Regions from separate parts of the Pantoea sp. Lij88 genome, predicted to be linked through region 1. Evidence: predicted binding sites of a transcription regulator. Region 1 holds the regulator's gene; each other region holds the start of a gene.
The links. The regulator PurR, encoded in region 1, represses purine synthesis genes. The targets are predictions, from matches to a motif close to CANGCAAACGTTTGCNTG.
Positions count from the first base shown of each region.

Region 1 (4,642 bases):
CGGATGAGTATATTCTCACGCGGGTCAATATTCAATGACTTATTGTTAGGGCGCTAACTAAAAAGTCTGTGTGTCAGTGATTATCCTGGCAGGCAGGTTGTGCAGAGGCAACAACAGTTTGTGCGCTTGCGGCATGCTGCATAACGTAACCGAGCAGTGCGAGCACAATAGTCACCGTCATCATCAGCGTGGTGGTAAACAGAGCCTGGGTTAAACCGGCCGATACTGCCAGGCTGGCGGCGAAGCAGAGTCCTAACTGCAGAGTGTTCTGCAACGCGGCCGCTTTACCGGTGGCATCCGGGAAGGGCATCAGTGCACTGGAAACCACAATCGGGTAGATCGCGCCGTTAGCCAGTGCCATACCGCAGAACGGAACCATCAGGCTCACCAGCGTGCTGCTGCCTGCAAGCGCAACAGCAAACAGCGCCAGAATGCTCAGGCTGTAGACGCCCAGCAGCCAGGGAAGCAACTGAGCACCGTTGAAGCGGTTAAGCAGGGCGCGACAGCCGAATCCGCCGATTAAAAAGGCAAGAGTCTGTGGGACATAGCTCAGGCCGATATCGGCGGGTGAGAGCCCCAGGTCCGCCAGAATAAATGGCGAGCCGGTCAGCCAGGCAAAGAAACTGGCGGAACAGGCGGAGTAGATCAGCACGTTGCCGCTGTAGACCCGAGATTTCAGCAGCGTAAAGAAGCCCGGCTGCGCCTTTTTGTCGCCGGCGGCTTTGCGAACGGTGGGCAGACGCAGCGTGGTCAGAATCAGCGCTACCGCAATCAGGGTCAGTACCAGGAAAATCGAACGCCAGTGGAAGTGGCCAATCAGCCAGGCACCCAGCAACGGCGCCAGCGCCGGAGAGAGCGCAACCAGCGGCATAATGGTGGCGAAGACTTTGTTGGCGCGTGCGGCAGGGTAGCGATCCACTACCAGCGCCTGCCAGCTCACGGCCGCAGCACAGACACCAATCGCCTGAACAAACCGTAGCGCCAGCATCAGATAAATATCATTCACCCACAGCATGCCCGCGCAGCCGATACCAAACATAGCCAGTCCGGCCAGCAGTACTGGCTTGCGGCCAATGCGATCGGAAAGCGGTCCCCAGAAAAGCTGACCCACGGCGAAGCCTCCCAGAAAGAGACTCATACTGGCGCTGATCAGACCGGGTGAGGTATTAAAGGTTTGCTGCATCGCACCAAAGGCGGGCAGGTACATATCCGTGGCTAAAAAGCCGAGCATGCTCAGCAGGGCAAGGTAGGGCATGAATCCTTTGTTCGACAACATCTCATTCTCATTTTTGCAGGATAAACGCGGCAGAGTGTAAAAGGTGCGTTTGCTGCTGTGAAACGGTAATATTTGCCGATTGCTGTTAAAATTTTTGAAGGCAGATTATGTGGTCTGAATATGCATTAGAGGTGGTTGACGCGGTTGCGCGTGGGGGCAGCTTCAGCGCTGCCGCGCAGGAGCTACATCGGGTGCCTTCTGCCATCAGCTACACCGTGCGCCAGCTGGAAAACTGGCTGGCGGTGCCGCTGTTTGAGCGTCAACATCGTGAAGTGGTGCTGACGCCGGCGGGTGAGCATTTTGTCCGGGAAGGCCGAAGCGTCATCAAAAAAATGCTTGCCACCCGGCGTCAGTGTCAGCAACTGGCCAACGGCTGGCGCGGGCAGCTCAGTATTGCCGTTGACCGTATCGCCAAACCTCAGCGCACCCGGCAACTGGTCAAAGATTTCTATCGTCACTTCCCCGATATGGAACTGATCATCAGCTATGAGGTATTTAATGGCGTCTGGGATGCGCTGGCCGATGGCCGGGTGGAAGTGGCGATTGGGGCCACCCAGGCGATTCCGGTGGGCGGGCGTTTTGCGTTTCGGGATATGGGCACCCTCAACTGGCGCTGCGTGGTCGCGCCCGATCATCCACTGACGCAGGCGAGCCAGATCGATGATGACACGCTGCGAAGCTGGCCATCACTGGTGCTGGAAGATACCTCGCGAGCGCTGCCGCGCCGTATGACGTGGACGCTGGATAACCAGCGCAGGCTGGTGGTGCCGGAATGGCAGACCGGTCTGGAGTGCGTGCAGGCGGGATTGTGTGTGGCGATGGTACCGGGTCATCTTGCCAGACCGCTGCTCGACAGCGGCGATCTGGTTGAACTGACACTGCCGGTGGCGTTCCCGGATAGCCCCTGCTGCGTCAGCTGGGCCGAGGATCGCGCATCACCGGCGACAGGCTGGTTACTCAGCTATCTGGGTGATGCGCAAACGCTTAATCAGGAGTGGTTAAGCGAGGATTAACGGCGATAGTCGCGGAACGGACCATCAGCCACAGAACGACGTTCAATCAGCGTGGGATGGACTTCGATCGTTTGTGAAATTTCACGCTTACTGGTGATGCGGTCCAGCAGCATATCCAGCGCTTTTTCCCCCAGCTGAGCTTTAGGCTGATGTACGGTCGTCAGGGCGGGTGCGAAATAGCGGGCGTTGCGCACATTGTCATAACCGATCACCGAAATATCCTGCGGGACGCGTAACCCCATCTCGTCAGCGGCGCAAATCGCGCCCATCGCCATGATGTCACCGCCGCAGAACACCGCCGTCGGGCGCTGTTTCTGCGACAGGATCTGCTGCATCGCCTGATAGCCCGATTCCGGCTCAAAGTCACCCTGCACAATCCACTCGGCACGCGGCTGGATACCCGCTTCTTCCAGCGCTTTCAGGAAACCGGCATGGCGTCCGCCACCGGTATTGCGCTCCATCTGGCCGGGGATAGCACCAATATCACGGTGTCCACGTTCAATCAGATAGCGTCCCGCCAGATAGCCGCCCTGGAAGGCATTATCCAGCACCGTGTCGGTGAAGTCGGCGCGCGACTCGCCCCAGTCCATCACCACCATCGGGATATTGCGGTTCTCTTCCAGCATCTGCAACAGGTCGTCCGGATATTCAGAGCACATCACCAGCAGACCATCGACGCGCTTCTGCGCCATCATGCTGAGGTAGGCACGCTGCTTTTGCAGATCGTTGTGCGCATTACCCAGAATCAGCGTATAGCCTTTGTCAAAACAGTGATTTTCAACCGCTTCAATAATTTCAGCGAAATAGGGTGCTTCGCTGGAGGTGGCAAGCAGGCCCAGCGTTTTGGTGTGGTTCACTTTCAGGCTGCGCGCCACGGCGCTCGGCGAGTAGTGCAGTTCCTTGATCGCCTGCCAGACCGCGTTGCGCGTCTCTTCAGCGACAAAGCGGGTTTTATTGATGACGTGCGAAACGGTGGTCGTTGAGACGCCGGCGCGTTTCGCCACATCTTTGATTGTTGCCATGAAAATCGGACTCCAGTGCTTATCTAAATCTTTGATAAGCGTAGTGTTAAACGTTTGCGTCTGCTCAGGGATTTTTCCGCAAAAATGCAGCTTTTCTGGTCGGTAAACAGGCCGCTGGCGGAGAATAAACGCCTTAAAAGATGCGCAAACGGAATCAGAGTTGCGCGCGTTGCGCAACAAAGGCGGGATTCTAACAAGGCTGGACGGATAAAACGAGATTTTTACCGGGTCGTGTGGGAAAATGCCATAACCCTACAAATTGTGTGACTAAGGAGCATGTAATGAGTACCGATCTTAAACTGGCGTTAATGACCACTGCGGGCTGTCTGCTGATGATTGTGGCCTTTAGTTTTACCGCCATTCTGCACTAACAAAAAAGCCGGGATTATCCCGGCTTTTTCTGACTGTTCTGCTGCTCAGCGTATGGTTTTCGGCGTCATCACCCGACGGGCACCAATGTAGTGGCGCTGCCAGTAATCTTCCCCTAATGCGCTGATCTGAATATCTTTTCCGGTACGTGGCGACTGAATAAACTTGCCATCGCCAAGGTATACGCCGACGTGGTCCGCAGTACCGCGACCATTAATACGGAAGAAGACCAGATCGCCTTTCTCCAGTGACTCACGCTTGATGGGTGCCGCGTCACGCAGGTGATACATCTCGTTAGCGGTACGTGGGATCTTAAACTTCACCAGATCTTTATAGGCGTACCAGACCAGACCACTGCAATCAAAACCGGTGTGAGGTGAGGTGCCGCCCCACTGATACGGTTTACCCAACTGGCCCATCAGCTTGGTCATCGCGGTTTCACGGGCCTTCTGATAGCGCTGACGGTGGGATTTACTCATCTTAATGGTGCCTGGCTCGCTGGCGATAACCTCAGCCGTTTTCAGCTGGCGCTGATGACCATAGCGTTTCTTCTCTTTATTTTTTTCTTTTGTTTTGCTGATACGGGCGGTTTTGAGCGAGGTCTTCTTAGCAGGCGTCTGTTTAGCAGTGAGTTCGACTTTTTTCTGTTTTTTAGTTTTGAGTTTTTGAACAGGGCTGAGGCGAGTTTTTTTGGTCACCGTTTTTACCTGGCGACGCTTGCGGCGCTCATCGTCGCGCGCACTCTTTTTTTCTGCTTTATGCGAACTGACGTTCACCGGCGCGTGCGGGGAAGCAGCAGCGACGTTGAAAAACAGTTGCGCAAAGGCCAGCATGAAAAGCGTAATGATTAAACGCATAGTCCGTTGATTAGTTAAGTTGTCAGGGCCACTACGCACCGCGACAAAGTTGAGATTAATCTGATCCAGGATCAGCGCCCAGGCCATTCTAGTCCAGTTCGTTTA
Region 1 is NZ_CP118269.1:2,243,392-2,248,033, reverse strand. It holds gene punC (purine nucleoside transporter PunC) at 74-1,276, opposite strand; gene punR (DNA-binding transcriptional activator PunR) at 1,384-2,289, shown strand; gene purR (HTH-type transcriptional repressor PurR) at 2,286-3,311, opposite strand; gene cydH (cytochrome bd-I oxidase subunit CydH) at 3,593-3,682, shown strand; gene PU624_RS14265 (C40 family peptidase) at 3,728-4,537, opposite strand.

Region 2 (4,642 bases), 730 kb from region 1:
GGATCTGAATCTGTTCAATCGCCATAATAAAAAAGGGCGATTGCTCGCCCTCTCCGGTTTATTTTCGACGCCAGCTGGAGCCCTGTGGTCCATCCTCGACGATAACGCCTAACGCGTTAAGTTTGTCGCGCGCGATGTCCGCTTCCGCCCAGGCTTTGGCTGCCCGCGCGTCGGCACGGGCTTTCACCCAATGCTCAATCTCGGCAACTTCTTCATCATTGACCTGCGCGCCGCTTTGCAGGAACAGCTCAGGATCCTGTTGCAGGATGCCCAGCACGTTAGCCATCTCGCGCAGCTTAGACGCCAGTCCATGCGCTGACGCGCTATCTTCGCTTTTCAGGCGGTTAACTTCACGCGCCATATCGAACAGCACCGAGTAAGCTTCCGGGGTGTTGAAGTCATCATCCATCGCGCTGCGGAAACGCGCTTCAAACGCTTCGCCGCCGTGGGCTGGCACGCTGCTGTCGGTGTGACGCAGTGCCGTATAGAGACGCTCCAGCGCTGCACGCGCCTGATTCAGGTTATCTTCGCCGTAATTAAGCTGGCTGCGATAGTGACCGGACATCAGGAAGTAACGCACCGTCTCGGCATCATAATGTTGCAGCACGTCTCGCACGGTGAAGAAGTTGCCGAGCGATTTAGACATCTTCTCGCGGTCAACCATCACCATGCCGGAGTGCATCCAGTAGTTGACGTAAGGACCGTCATGGGCGCAGCTCGACTGGGCGATTTCGTTTTCATGGTGCGGGAACATCAGGTCTGAGCCGCCGCCGTGGATATCGAAATGCGTACCCAGCTGTTTGCAGTTCATCGCCGAGCACTCGATGTGCCAGCCAGGACGACCGTTGCCCCACGGCGATGACCAGGCTGGCTCATCCGCTTTGGACATTTTCCACAGTACGAAGTCCATCGGATTGCGCTTCACGTCCGCGACTTCAACGCGTGCACCCGCCTGTAATTGCTCCAGATCCTGACGCGACAGCGCGCCGTAATCGGTGTCACTCAGTACATCAAACATCACGTCGCCATTGTCCGCCACGTAGGCGTGACCACGGGCGATCAGCGTTTCCACCAGCTCGATGATTTCAGCGATATGACGGGTCGCGCGCGGCTCCTCATCAGGAGGCAGAATCCCCAGCGCGGCGAAGTCATTGTGCATCTCGCCGATCATGCGGTTGGTCAGGGTTTCGATGCTCTCGCCGTTTTCATTGGCGCGCTTGATGATTTTGTCATCAATGTCCGTGATGTTACGTACATAATTAAGCTGATAACCGAGGTAACGCAGGTAGCGCGCCACCACGTCAAACGCCACGAACGTCCGCCCATGACCAATGTGACAGAGGTCATACACCGTGATGCCGCAAACATACATCCCGATTTTACCGGCATGAATGGGTTTGAATTCCTCTTTCTGTCGACTCAGGGTGTTATAAATCTTAAGCATTGAACGGTTCCGTTTTCGCGTGTGGTTGGCACTTTTAAGTATCCAGACATTGTGCCGTATTTTTATCGCTCGCGCGACGCAAAGCAAGCCAACTGCGCCGCGCTGCTGACGCGTCATTGGAAATTATGATATAAGAACGGTCGACAAAAAGGGGTACGCCAATCGACAACGCGACCTCAGCAACTGATGACAACCTTTACAGGACGACAAAAATGGTAACTTTCCAGACGAACCATGGCGATATCGTAATCAAAACTTTCGATGATAAAGCGCCGGCAACCGTACAGAACTTCCTGGATTACTGCCGTGAAGGTTTTTACGACAACACCATTTTCCACCGCGTAATCAACGGCTTTATGATTCAGGGCGGCGGCTTCGAGCCGGGCATGAAGCAGAAAGAAACCAAAGCCGAAATTCAGAACGAAGCAAGCAACGGCCTGAAAAACACCAAAGGTACGCTGGCAATGGCACGTACCTCTGCGCCGCACTCTGCGACCGCACAGTTCTTCATCAACGTAGCTGATAACGACTTCCTGAACTTCCGTGACGAAAGCGTTCAGGGCTGGGGCTACTGCGTATTCGCTGAAGTGGTTGAAGGCATGGATGTAGTCGAGAAGATCAAAGCGGTTTCTACCGGCCGCAGCGGCATGCACCAGGATGTGCCAAAAGATGACGTCGTTATCCAGAAAGTGACCGTCAGCGAGTAATGTCGCGCACGCTGTTTATCGCAGATCTCCATCTGTGTCAGGAAGAACCGGCGATTACCGCCGGTTTTCTGCATTTTTTACAGCGCGAAGCGCCCCATTGCGACGCGCTCTATATTCTCGGCGATCTGTTTGAAGCCTGGATTGGCGACGATGATCCCAATCCGCTGCATCAGCAGATTGCCAGCGCCCTGCGCGCCCTGCCGGTTCCGGTTTACTTCATTCATGGCAATCGCGACTTCCTGATTGGCCGACGCTTTGCGCGCGCCAGCGGTATGACGCTGCTGCCGGAAGAGCAGGTGCTGACGCTCTACGGCCATCGGCTGCTGATCATGCACGGCGATACGCTCTGCACGGACGATGCGGGTTATCTGCGCTTTCGTGCCAAAGTGCACAATCCCTGGATCCAGCGACTGTTCCTGGCGCTGCCGTTGTGGATACGCAAACGCATCGCCGCCCGGATGCGCGCCGACAGTAAACAGGCCAATCAGCACAAATCCCGGCTCATCATGGATGTAAACCAGGATGCGGTGGCCGCCGCCATGCTGCGCCAGCAGGTGCCGCTGCTGATCCACGGCCATACCCATCGCCCGGCGATTCATACGCTGAGCCTGCAGGGTGAAACGGCGCAACGCGCGGTGCTGGGTGCCTGGCACAGCCGGGGTTCCATGATTCAGCTCGACGCCAGCGGCATTCAGCTCATCCATTTCGACTTTTAATCTGCGGTTATCTCCCCGACGTTAGCCCGACGCAACCGTTTTCCTTGCGTGCTTCTCATGCTATTCTCGGTGCCCTTCAAAACCTGTCCGCCCGGCCAGGTCTGTTTGTTTATTCACAGGAGTTGACCGCATGTCATCGAACGCCCCGGCCCGCATCGCCATTGTTATGGGTTCCAGAAGTGACTGGGCCACCATGCAGTTCGCCGCTGAAATCCTCTCCAGCCTGGACGTCCCTTTTCATGTTGAAGTGGTCTCTGCACACCGCACCCCGGATAAACTGTTCAGCTTCGCCGAAACGGCAGCCGGTAACGGTTTCCAGGTGATTATTGCTGGCGCAGGTGGCGCAGCCCATCTGCCGGGTATGCTGGCGGCCAAAACGCTGGTCCCGGTGCTGGGTGTGCCGGTTCAGAGCGCAGCCCTGAGCGGCGTCGATAGCCTCTATTCGATTGTGCAGATGCCGCGCGGTATTCCGGTCGGGACGCTGGCGATTGGCAAGGCGGGCGCAGCCAATGCCGCGTTGCTGGCGGCGCAGATTCTGGCGCTGCATGACAGCGCGCTGGCGTCACGCCTGAATAACTGGCGTCAGAGCCAGACCGATGAGGTGCTGAACCATCCCGATCCGCGGGTGGATGCATGAAGCCGGTTTGCGTACTGGGTAACGGCCAGTTAGGCCGAATGCTGCGCCAGGCGGGGGAACCGCTGGGTATCGCGGTGTATCCGGTGGGCCTGGATGCCGATCCTGCTGCCCTGCCGATCGCCGATAGCGTGATCACCGCCGAAATCGAACGCTGGCCGGAAACCGCGCTGACGCGCGAACTGGCGAGCCATCCGGCCTTTGTTAACCGGGATATTTTCCCGCGTCTGGCCGATCGTCTGACACAGAAACAGCTGCTGGATCAGCTGGGGCTTGCCACCGCGCCGTGGCAGTTGCTGGCGGACAAAAGCGAATGGCCCGCAGTGTTTGCATCACTGGGCGAACTGGCGATTGTGAAAAGCCGCACCGGCGGTTACGACGGGCGGGGTCAGTGGCGTCTGCGTGCTGATGAAACGCACCAGCTGCCGGATGCCTGTTACGGCGAATGCATCGTTGAGCAGGGCATCAATTTTTCCGGTGAAGTGTCACTGGTCGGCGCGCGCGGCCACGATGGCTCGGTGGTGTTCTATCCGCTGACGCATAACCTGCATCAGGACGGCATTCTGCGCACCAGCGTGGCACAGCCGCAGGCGGATCAGGCCCAGCAGCAGCAGGCCGAATCGATGCTGAGCGCGATCATGCAGGCGCTGAATTACGTGGGCGTGATGGCGATGGAGTGCTTCGTTACGCCAGCCGGACTGCTGATCAATGAGCTGGCACCGCGTGTGCACAACAGTGGTCACTGGACGCAAAACGGTGCGTCGATCAGCCAGTTTGAGCTGCATCTCCGCGCCATTCTGGGCCTGGCTTTGCCGCAGCCGGTGGTGTTTGCGCCATCGGTAATGGTGAATCTGATTGGCACCGACGTGAATCTCAGCTGGCTGCAACAGCCGCTGGTGCATCTGCACTGGTATGACAAAGAGGTGCGTCCGGGTCGTAAAGTGGGCCACCTCAATCTGACCGACAGCGATGCAGAGCGGCTGAAAGCGGCGCTGAATGCGCTGGTGCCACAGCTGCCGGAAGAGTACGCCAGCGGCATCGCGTGGGCCGTTGAAAAGCTGTAGTTTCCCGTTACCGCTTGCGGGTGCGGTCTGAATAAAGATCAAAGGCGGCTTCGTGCCGCCTTATTTCAGCCCTGCCT
Region 2 is NZ_CP118269.1:2,974,289-2,978,930, forward strand. It holds gene PU624_RS17795 (AAA family ATPase) at 1-25, opposite strand, end outside; gene cysS (cysteine--tRNA ligase) at 59-1,444, opposite strand; gene ppiB (peptidylprolyl isomerase B) at 1,657-2,151, shown strand; gene lpxH (UDP-2,3-diacylglucosamine diphosphatase) at 2,151-2,867, shown strand; gene purE (5-(carboxyamino)imidazole ribonucleotide mutase) at 2,998-3,504, shown strand; gene purK (5-(carboxyamino)imidazole ribonucleotide synthase) at 3,501-4,565, shown strand; gene ybbP (putative ABC transporter permease subunit YbbP) at 4,642-4,642, opposite strand, start outside.
Region 2: purE (5-(carboxyamino)imidazole ribonucleotide mutase) is a predicted target of PurR. The motif match lies at 2,896-2,913, and genes of this name have one in related genera.

Region 3 (4,642 bases), 1.8 Mb from region 1:
GCGACGGCTGGCCGGTAAAGTTTGGGTCGTCATACCACTAAATCCTCGCTGTGTTGCTTGCCTACGGCGGCTGCCATCAGGCTCTCCTGAGTGGCTTCTTCTCGGGTAAATTCGCCGCTGATACGGCCTTCATGCATCACCAGAATCCGATCGCTCATGCCCAGCACCTCCGGCATTTCCGAGGAGACTAGGATGATGCTCAGCCCTTCGGCTTTAAACTGGTTAATTAGTTGATAGATCTCTTTCTTCGCACCGACATCCACACCGCGTGTCGGTTCGTCCAGAATCAGCACGTTGGGCCGGGTCATCAGACCACGGGCAATCGCCACTTTCTGCTGGTTACCACCTGAAAGCAGGCCGATCGGCTGCTCCATGGAAGGCGTTTTAACATTGAACAGCCGGATGAAATCGCCCACCGCCAGCTGCTCTGCCGCGTGTTTCAGTGTGCCGCTGCCGTGACTGAAATAGCGCAACGCCGTCAGCGACATGTTCTCTTTCACTGACATGCCCAGTACCAGACCATCGCGCTTACGATCTTCGGAGATGTAAACGATGCCGTTCGCCAGTCCATCCTGCGGCGAGCGCGTCACCACTTCCCGGCCATTGAGCCACAGGTTGCCTTCGCGACGCGGCAATGCGCCGTACAGCACTTTCATCAGTTCGGTACGGCCCGCGCCCATCAGACCAGACACGCCAAGGATTTCCCCTTTGCGCAGACTGAAGCTGACGTTTTCCACGCCCGGTCCGCTGACGTTTTCCACTTTCAGCCGCACGTCGCCTGGCGCCTGATCGATATGGGGATATTGATCTTCCAGCTTACGTCCGACCATCATCTCGATCAGGCTCTCTTCGGTCAGCTCACTCACCGGACGCTCAGCAATAAACTGGCCGTCGCGGAATACCGTGACGTCATCGCAGATCTCAAAGATCTCTTTCATGCGATGCGAGATATAGACGATGCCGCAGCCCTGCACTTTCAGTTCGTTGATCACCCGGAACAGCGATAGCGTTTCGGTATCGGTCAGCGCATCAGTTGGTTCATCCATGATGATGACCTGCGACTCAAAACTCAGGACTTTGGCGATTTCGACCATCTGCTGATCGCCAATCGATAAATCCCCTACCAGCTTGTGGCTGTTGAAGCGCAGATTAAGCCGTTTAAGCAGTGCATCCGCTTCGGCATACATACGCGGCCACTGGATACGGCCAAAACGGCCGACATATTCACGACCGAGAAAAATATTCTCCGCCACGGTTAACTGAGGGATCAGGTTCAGTTCCTGATGGATGATGCCAATGCCCGCTTCCTGAGACGCTTTCGGCCCACTGAAACGGGTCTCTTTGCCGAGCCAGCGCAGCGTACCGGCATCATACTGGTAGATCCCGGTCAGCACTTTCATCATGGTGGACTTGCCTGCGCCGTTCTCGCCCACCAGCGCCATCACGCGTCCTGCCCGGACATTCAGCGACGCACCCTTAAGGGCCTTCACACCCGGAAAGGATTTCTCAATGCCGTCGAGTTGCAGTAAAGGTTGCATAGCGGCCTCAGAAGGTCACACCGGCGCTGAGGATGACATTCGCAAACGGAGAACACTCTCCGCTGCGAATGACCGCCTGACTACGCTGCGTTTGTTGTTTGAATTGTTCATGACTGGTGTAGCTGATGGTGATGCTATTCCCCTGGTGCTGTTGCAAGGCTTCGAGCACGGCGACAAGCGCACTATGAAGTTGCGGATTATGCTGCTTAATCTCCTCCGCGATCAGGGCGCTCTCTACCTGCATCTCCAGTGCGACAGCATTCACCACCTGCATAAAATCGGGCGTACCCGGCGTGAGCGCTAAGTCGATACGCTGCGGTCCTGCCGGAATGGGCAAGCCTGCATCAGCAATCGTCAGCGTATCCGTGTGTCCCAGGCGGGCAATCACATGAGAGAGTTCAGCGTTTAACAAGCGACCTTTTTTCATCTTTTCACTCCACAGCGAAACGTTTCGCTGTCAGGAGTGTATGAAAAGCCGCCATCAACTCAACGGGCAAAGAAGAAATCTGTGATCGTCATCGAAACGTTTCGCTCATGCCGGGGGAAATTTGCATTAAGGCGGGAGAGGGGATGAAAAAAAGGGCCGCAAATGCAGCCCTGAAGGAAAAGATTAAGGCAGCTTTTTAACCTGCTTAACGTCTAACTCAATGCTGTTGAAATCTTTATCCAGCTCACCCGTCAGCTCAACGTTATCTTTAGGTGTGATGGTCTGCCCGTTCCAGTGCTTGTGGTCGATTTCGACTTTCATGGTGCCGGTCTGGTCGCGGAACAGATAATCTTCCTTGCCGGTCTGTTTCTCCAGCTTGCCGCGCACGGTAATCCAGCTGTCATCTTTCATCTCTTCAGCCTGCTTCACGGTCACCACACTGGTGTGATCGGCACTGAAGCCGCCCTGACCGGTTGCTGACTGCGTCTGTGCGGCTGGCGCGCTGGGATCAACAAATCCGCCCTGCTGTGCAGCGAAAACCGGGGCGGAAGCCAGCATAACGACGGCCAGAATTGCAGCGTGCTTTTTCATGGTGTACCCCTTTCTCAGTGGTGTTTTCGGTTTGAATACGTCCAGTTGACCATAGAGTTCTTAACAGCTTCTTAAGCGGTAAAAATAAGCCATTTTCGCCGAAATCAGCTGTACAGTGGGGAAGTTGCTTCGTATAAAGCGCTATCGGAACAGGGAGACGTGATGCGTATTTTACTGATTGAAGACGATCGCTTAATTGGCGACGGTATCAAAGCCGGGCTGAGTAAACTGGGCTTCAGCGTTGACTGGTTTACCTCGGGTGAGTCGGGCTTTAACGCGCTGGAGGCCGCGCCGTGGGACGCGGTGATTCTGGATCTCTCGCTGCCTGAGCGGGATGGACTCGATATCCTGCGGCAGTGGCGACAGGAGGGCAACGATGTGCCGGTACTGATACTGACCGCCCGCGATGCGCTCGATCAGCGGGTCGAAGGGCTTCAGCTTGGAGCCGATGACTATCTGTGTAAGCCCTTTGCCTTAACCGAAGTGGCCGCTCGCTTACAGGCGCTGATCCGCCGCCGCCACGGCCAGCTGCAGCCCGAACTCCGTCACGGTAACGTGGTGCTGATCCCCGGCAGCCACAGTGTGATGCGCGAGGGTGAGACGATTGAGCTGAAAAGCCGTGAACTGGCGCTGCTGGAACTCTTTATGCGCAACCCGGGCCGGGTGCTGACGCGCAGCCAGCTGGAAGAGAAACTCTACAGCTGGGATGCCGACGTCTCCAGCAACGCGGTAGAAGTTCACATCCATCATCTGCGTAAAAAGCTGGGCAGCGCGTTTATCCGCACGCTGCACGGCGTCGGTTATACCCTGGGGGAAGCCGGATGCGATCAATGAGTCTGTTTCTGCGGCTGGGCATCGGTTTTGTGCTGCTGCTCGGCCTCTGCTGGGCCAGCGCCAGTATCAGTGCCTGGTATCAGACGCGTGAAACCCTGGATGAGCTCTTTGATACCCAGCAGATGCTGCTGGCGAAGCGCCTGCTGACGCTGGATTTCTCCTCACTGAACACCCCCACGCTGCCAAAAACCAAAGAGATGCTGCGCCATCATCGCGGCGAACAGGATGATGATGCGCTGGCCTTTGCTGTCTTCACGCGGGACGGCAGGCAGGTGATGAATGATGGCGATAATGGCCGCTATCTGCCATTTGAAGCTGACTATCAGGGATTTCATGAGGGTCAGCTCACCAATGATGACGATCGCTGGCGGTTTGTCTGGCTGACAACGCCCGATAAGCAGTTTCGGGTGGTGGTGGGTCAGGAGTCGGAATACCGTGACGACATGACGCGGGATGTGATGAAAGCCAGCGTGCTGCCCTGGCTGATCGCGCTGCCTTTTATGTTGCTGCTGCTGATCGGGCTGGTCTGGTCTGAACTGCGGCCGCTGAAAACGCTGGCCCGGCAGCTGGCGCAGCGCGCGCCCGATGACGATACGCCGCTGCAGGCAGACCGCGTGCCGAAAGAGGTACAACCGCTGATGGTCGCGCTCAATGGTCTGTTCAGCCGCATCAGCGCCATGATGCAGCGTGAACGGCGCTTTACCTCCGATGCCGCGCATGAGCTGCGTAGTCCGCTGGCCGCGCTGCAGGTGCAAAGCGAAGTGATCCAGCTGACTGCGGATGATGAAGTGATGCGAACCCATGCGCTGCAGCAACTGGATGCCGGCATTGCCCGCGCAACGCGGCTGGTGGATCAGCTGCTGACGCTCTCGCGGGTTGAGGCCGATGATGCGCGCAGCGCCTTCGAACCGGTAGCGCTGAAACGCACGGTGCAGGAGACGCTCGTCGCACAGCTGCCGCTGGCGGATAAAAACGGTGTAACGCTGCGGCTGCACGCGGAGACCGATCCGCAGATTCAGGGGCATCCGCTATTACTGTCTCTGCTGGTGCGAAATCTGCTGGATAACGCCATCCGCTACACGCCCGCGGGCAGCGAAGTGGATGTGCGTTTGCAGGCCAATAGCCTGTCGGTGGAGGATAACGGCGAGGGACTGAGTACAGCGGATCTGCAACGGCTTGGTGAGCGTTTCTGGCGGCCGCCAGGTCAGGAGAAGAGCGGTAGCGGGCTGGGATTATCGATCGTTCGCAACAT
Region 3 is NZ_CP118269.1:68,574-73,215, reverse strand. It holds gene rbsC (ribose ABC transporter permease) at 1-33, opposite strand, end outside; gene rbsA (ribose ABC transporter ATP-binding protein RbsA) at 30-1,538, opposite strand; gene rbsD (D-ribose pyranase) at 1,546-1,965, opposite strand; gene PU624_RS04180 (YgiW/YdeI family stress tolerance OB fold protein) at 2,149-2,556, opposite strand; gene qseB (quorum sensing response regulator transcription factor QseB) at 2,719-3,390, shown strand; gene qseC (quorum sensing histidine kinase QseC) at 3,378-4,642, shown strand, end outside.
Region 3: rbsD (D-ribose pyranase) is a predicted target of PurR. The motif match lies at 1,978-1,995, and genes of this name have one in related genera.

Region 4 (4,642 bases), 1.4 Mb from region 1:
TATCTGTTTCTCTATGGCCGTTGCGAAGAGGCTATCGACTTTTACCTGCAGGCGACCGGGGGAGAGCTGCTCTCTAAAATGAAATTCGGTGATATGCCGGATCAGGGTGAGCAGGTTGGCGATCAGTCTGCCGCGCCGCAGCCGCCAGAAAAGATTATGCATGCGCAACTGCGTATCGGTGACGGTGAGCTGATGCTGAGCGACGGCAATACTGAGAAGCCGCCAGCGTCTGAACATGCCGGTTATGCGGTCAGCCTGTCCACCAATGATGTCGAAAAGGGCAAAGCGTGGTTTGAGAAATTGTCGGCAGGCGGCAAGGTGACAACGGAGTGGCAGGAGACGTTCTGGTCGAACGGATTCGCGATGTTCATTGATAAGTTCGGCATTCCGTGGCGCATCAACGTTGAGAAGCCGCAGAACTAAAAGCGGGGCAGATGCAGCGCTTATCTGATAAGCCTGCAGCTGAAAAGCTGGCCCTGATGCGTGATGTCCTGAGCCAGCGTTCCTGCTAAACGGGCGGTTGTTGCAACCGCCCGCAACCATCAGAAGTTATAACCCGCCACCAGGTAGTAACCCCAGCCAGTCGATTTCACTTCAAATGGACCTTTACCGAAGTTCAGTTCCTGACCATCCGCCCACTGTCCGCCGTTGTGGAAATAACGCGCCACCGCAGAGAAGTGCCAGTGATCGTAACCCAGTGACAGAATGTGGCTGGAAGCGATGGAGTTGCTGGTGCGTGATGAACCGCCTTTTTCGTTGAGGTCAGAACCCCAGTCGAAGTTGGTGAAGCCCACATAGCCCAGATTACCGCCCCACAGCGTGGTGATTGGCACGAAGTATTTCACCTTGAAGCGATAGCCATCCCAGCTGTTTTCGTTCGCTGCGCCATAGTTTTCCCACTGGTATTTGGCGTAGACGTTCAGCGACAGGCCGACATCGCTGTGCGTATCGATATCGGTGCCCAGACCCATGTACCAGGTGTTCTGGCGGTTATCGCTGTTGCGGCCCATATCGTAGATGTAGTTGTTAGCGAAATACCACTCCTTGAACGGACCAAAGGCCAGGCTGGTGCCGGTCAGTTTGTCGATAGAGAAGCGCGGCTCAATCTCCATAAACATCGGTGAACCGTGGTCGAACACGCCGTTGGCATTGCTGTTGCCCACGCCGAAGAAGTTAGGCACGTCGAGATAGCCGTAGAAATCGAACCAGTCTTTCTTCGCAAACGCCTCATATTCCAGATAAACGTCGTTGTTAAACTGCGGTCCGAAACGCGTATGGTAGCTGCCTACCACGTTCACGCTCTGATGCCACCAGTCGGAGACATACTGCGGGTCGCTTTCAGCGGCCTGCGCAGCACCACTCAATGAACATGCCAGCACGGCACCTGCTATCAACGTTTTATATTTCATTATTATCAGCCACATGCTTTTGACCGCCGCACAGCAGACGCAGTCAGAGAGAAATCGGTCCCTAGATGGGAATGAGGGTTTCACAGCAAATAACAGCCAGTTCTTCAGCCCGCGTAGCGTGCCTGTAACAGATCGATAGAAAATAGATTTTGCTCACGTTTGTCAAAAAGTGTTGCATTACAATTCAGCTAAAATGTGACGTACTTCACAATAACGACGTGGATCGAACGGAACCAGGCAACCGTTTACGTTGTCTGGTTCGTGATCAAACGGCCGGGATCAGGGAAGGGTGACGCGGACCTGCAAACCACAAATAGCACCCTGTGGCGTCAGGCAATTGGAAAGGGCGACGTGAATCTGATGTTTCTGTGCGACGTTTCGCACAATCGATAATCCCAGCCCGCTGCCCTGGGCTTTAACGTCCGGGGAACGGGTAAAGCGATCAAACGCGCGCTCGATAAAGGATTCCGGCATGCCCGGACCGTTATCGACAATATCGACTACGGTCCTGCCCGCAACCCGATGCAGCAGCACATCGACCAGGCTGCCTTCCGGCGTGTGTAACATGGCGTTCCCAATCAGGTTATCGAACAGGCTGCGCAGCTCGGAGCGGCTGGCCTGCAGACGGTACTGCGTGGAGCCGTTAAAGCCGATATCGATGCCGCGTTTATCCGCCACCACCATCAGCTGCTCAATGCTCTCTTTCAGCAGATCTTCCAGGTCAATATGCTCAACGCTGGCCACCACGCTCTGGTCATCCTGACGCGAGACATTGAGTAGCTGCGTCACCAGATGACGGGTGCGGGTGACGCCCGCCTCCAGCTGGCTGAACTGCCGGCTCGCTTCGCCCGGCTGGATGTGCTGACGCAGGTTTTCCAGCTGCAACGTCACCGCCGTTACCGGCGTGCGCAGCTCATGCGCGGCATCTTCCAGGAACTGACGCTGCGACGACCAGGCTTCCCGCAGCTTATTCAGCAGCGAGTTGTAGGCGGCTACCAGCGGCAGGATCTCATCCGGTAAACCTTCCGGTGAGACATTGTGCGGATGATGCGTCTCCTGCGCCGCAATCTGACGCGAAGCGACCTGCAGATCCCGGGTGATCTTGCGCACCACCAGCCAGATCACCAGCAGTGACAGCGGCATCATCAGGATCATCGGAATGATCGCCGACAGCGCCCGCTTGACCATCGAGGCCTTCATGTAGCTGAGGTTGTGCATGACCTGGATGGTTTTGATCTCGCTGCCAGGCATGCCGGGCCGGGTGTAGATGCGCCACTCACAGTCGTCGCACTGACCGATATGCACATCATGATAGCCGCGCTGGTTTTGCAGCGGCGCCTGTAACTCCGGCCATGAGCTGGCCCGCAACTGGCCCTGATCGTCCCATAGCTGAACCACAAAAGCGCTCTTCGCCTTGTCCGGCGCAATAAGCATCGGCATCAGGGCGGGCATCTGTTTATTGGTGGACCAGGCATCAGCGATTTTTGCCAGCTGATCGTCCTTCATGGTGCCGACCATATCGCCGTAGCAGCTGAAGAAATACCAGGTGACGCCGCCGATCATCAGCAGGTGAATGATCAGCAGCGTAGAGAGAAGTTTGTTGCGCAGTGAGCGCATAAAGCGGAACGGTTTCATATCGCCGGTACCCGCCAGCCCAGCCCGCGCACGTTGCGGATGACATCGTTGTCCAGCTTGCGACGCATCCCGTGGATCAGCACATCCACCGCATTGCTGCTGACTTCATCGCCCCAGCCATAGATACGGTTTTCCAGCTGCTCGCGCGACAGAATGGCACCTGGCCGCTCCAGCAGGGCGTAGAGCAGGGCATATTCACGCGCCGTAAGCTGCTCGCGCTGGCCTTTGTAGAGTACTTCACGGGTCATCATATCCAGCTGGACATCGCCGCTACCCAGCACCGAGTCTGCTGCGCCGTGGCTGCGTCGGGTGATGGCGCGCATTCGGGCCATGACTTCCTGTAAATCGAATGGTTTAAGCAGGTAGTCGTCCGCACCGCTGTCGAGGCCCTGGATGCGCTGCGCCACCGTGTCGCGCGCGGTCAGAATCAGTACCGGCGTGGCATCGCCGCGCCCGCGTGCCCGGCGCAGCACCTGCAGGCCATCATCGCGCGGTAAGCCGAGATCGAGCAGCACGCAGCTGTAGCCGCCTTCACTCCAGGCATTCTGGGCATAGACGCCATCGCGCACCCAGTCGACCGACCAGCCCGCGCCCTCCAGTGCCTGCTGGAGGTTCGCGCCGATCATTTCATCATCTTCAACCAGTAACACGCGCATGGCTGATCTCCTTCATAAAGATAAGAGAGAGTTTACTTACCAATTGTTAGCCCAGAATTATCCTTCCGCCTTCATACTTCGCACTGTGGCGGCGTTGGCTGCTTTTGCTCACCCCAGTCACTGACTGATGTCAGCTCCCGGGGATTCGCGCATTCGCCGCCTTGCCACAGAATGACTCATTCAGGTAGGTAATGGTCATTTTCTATGACCGTGATTCCCCCCAAAGTCCCGCTGGCCGCGCCTTTCCGCTCCCGTTTCCGCCGTTGCTAATTCTGCGCTAATTTTCTGCTAATTAAGGGATAAATTTTAGCGGGTAGAGTGGCTCCACTGCACATCAGCATGAACAGGAGGAACCATGAATCAGCGCGAGTTTATTCGGAGTTTGCTGGACTGGATTGAGAACAACTTAGGACACGATCTGCATCTGGATGAGGTGGCGCGCCGCTCGGGCTATTCGCGCTGGCATCTGCAACGCCTGTTCCGCCAGCACACCGGCTTTTCACTGGCTGAATATATCCGGCAGCGGCGCTTAACCGAGTCTGCGCTCACGTTGCTGAGCAGCAACGAAGCGATACTGCAGGTGGCGATGAACTACGGCTTCGACACTCAGCAGGCCTATACCCGCACCTTTAAAAACTACTTTATGGTGACGCCAGGCCAGCTGCGCCGTCAGCGTCGCGTCGAGCCGGATCGGCTGCTGTTTCCACTGGCGATGGCCAGCTGATGCCTGATAAGACCTTCCCGTCACTGCATAAAGACGGGAAGGTCGGCCCGCACTCTCATCCTGCATCCCGCCCTGTTTTTTTTACCCGCCAGCCATAATCGCCTTGCCCGAACGTGTTAGTTTGTTGCCAGCATCCCTTTACTGTCGGAGTCGGGAAACATGGAAAACGGCGCGAATTTAACCGCCATGTTGGTATTTGCTCGGGTTGTGGAATTACA
Region 4 is NZ_CP118269.1:3,645,764-3,650,405, reverse strand. It holds gene yjdN (VOC family metalloprotein YjdN) at 1-423, shown strand, start outside; gene PU624_RS20945 (nucleoside-specific channel-forming protein Tsx) at 543-1,409, opposite strand; gene PU624_RS20940 (sensor histidine kinase) at 1,689-3,044, opposite strand; gene PU624_RS20935 (response regulator) at 3,041-3,700, opposite strand; gene PU624_RS20930 (helix-turn-helix domain-containing protein) at 4,056-4,424, shown strand; gene PU624_RS20925 (LysR family transcriptional regulator) at 4,584-4,642, shown strand, end outside.
Region 4: PU624_RS20945 (nucleoside-specific channel-forming protein Tsx) is a predicted target of PurR. The motif match lies at 1,644-1,661, and genes of this name have one in related genera.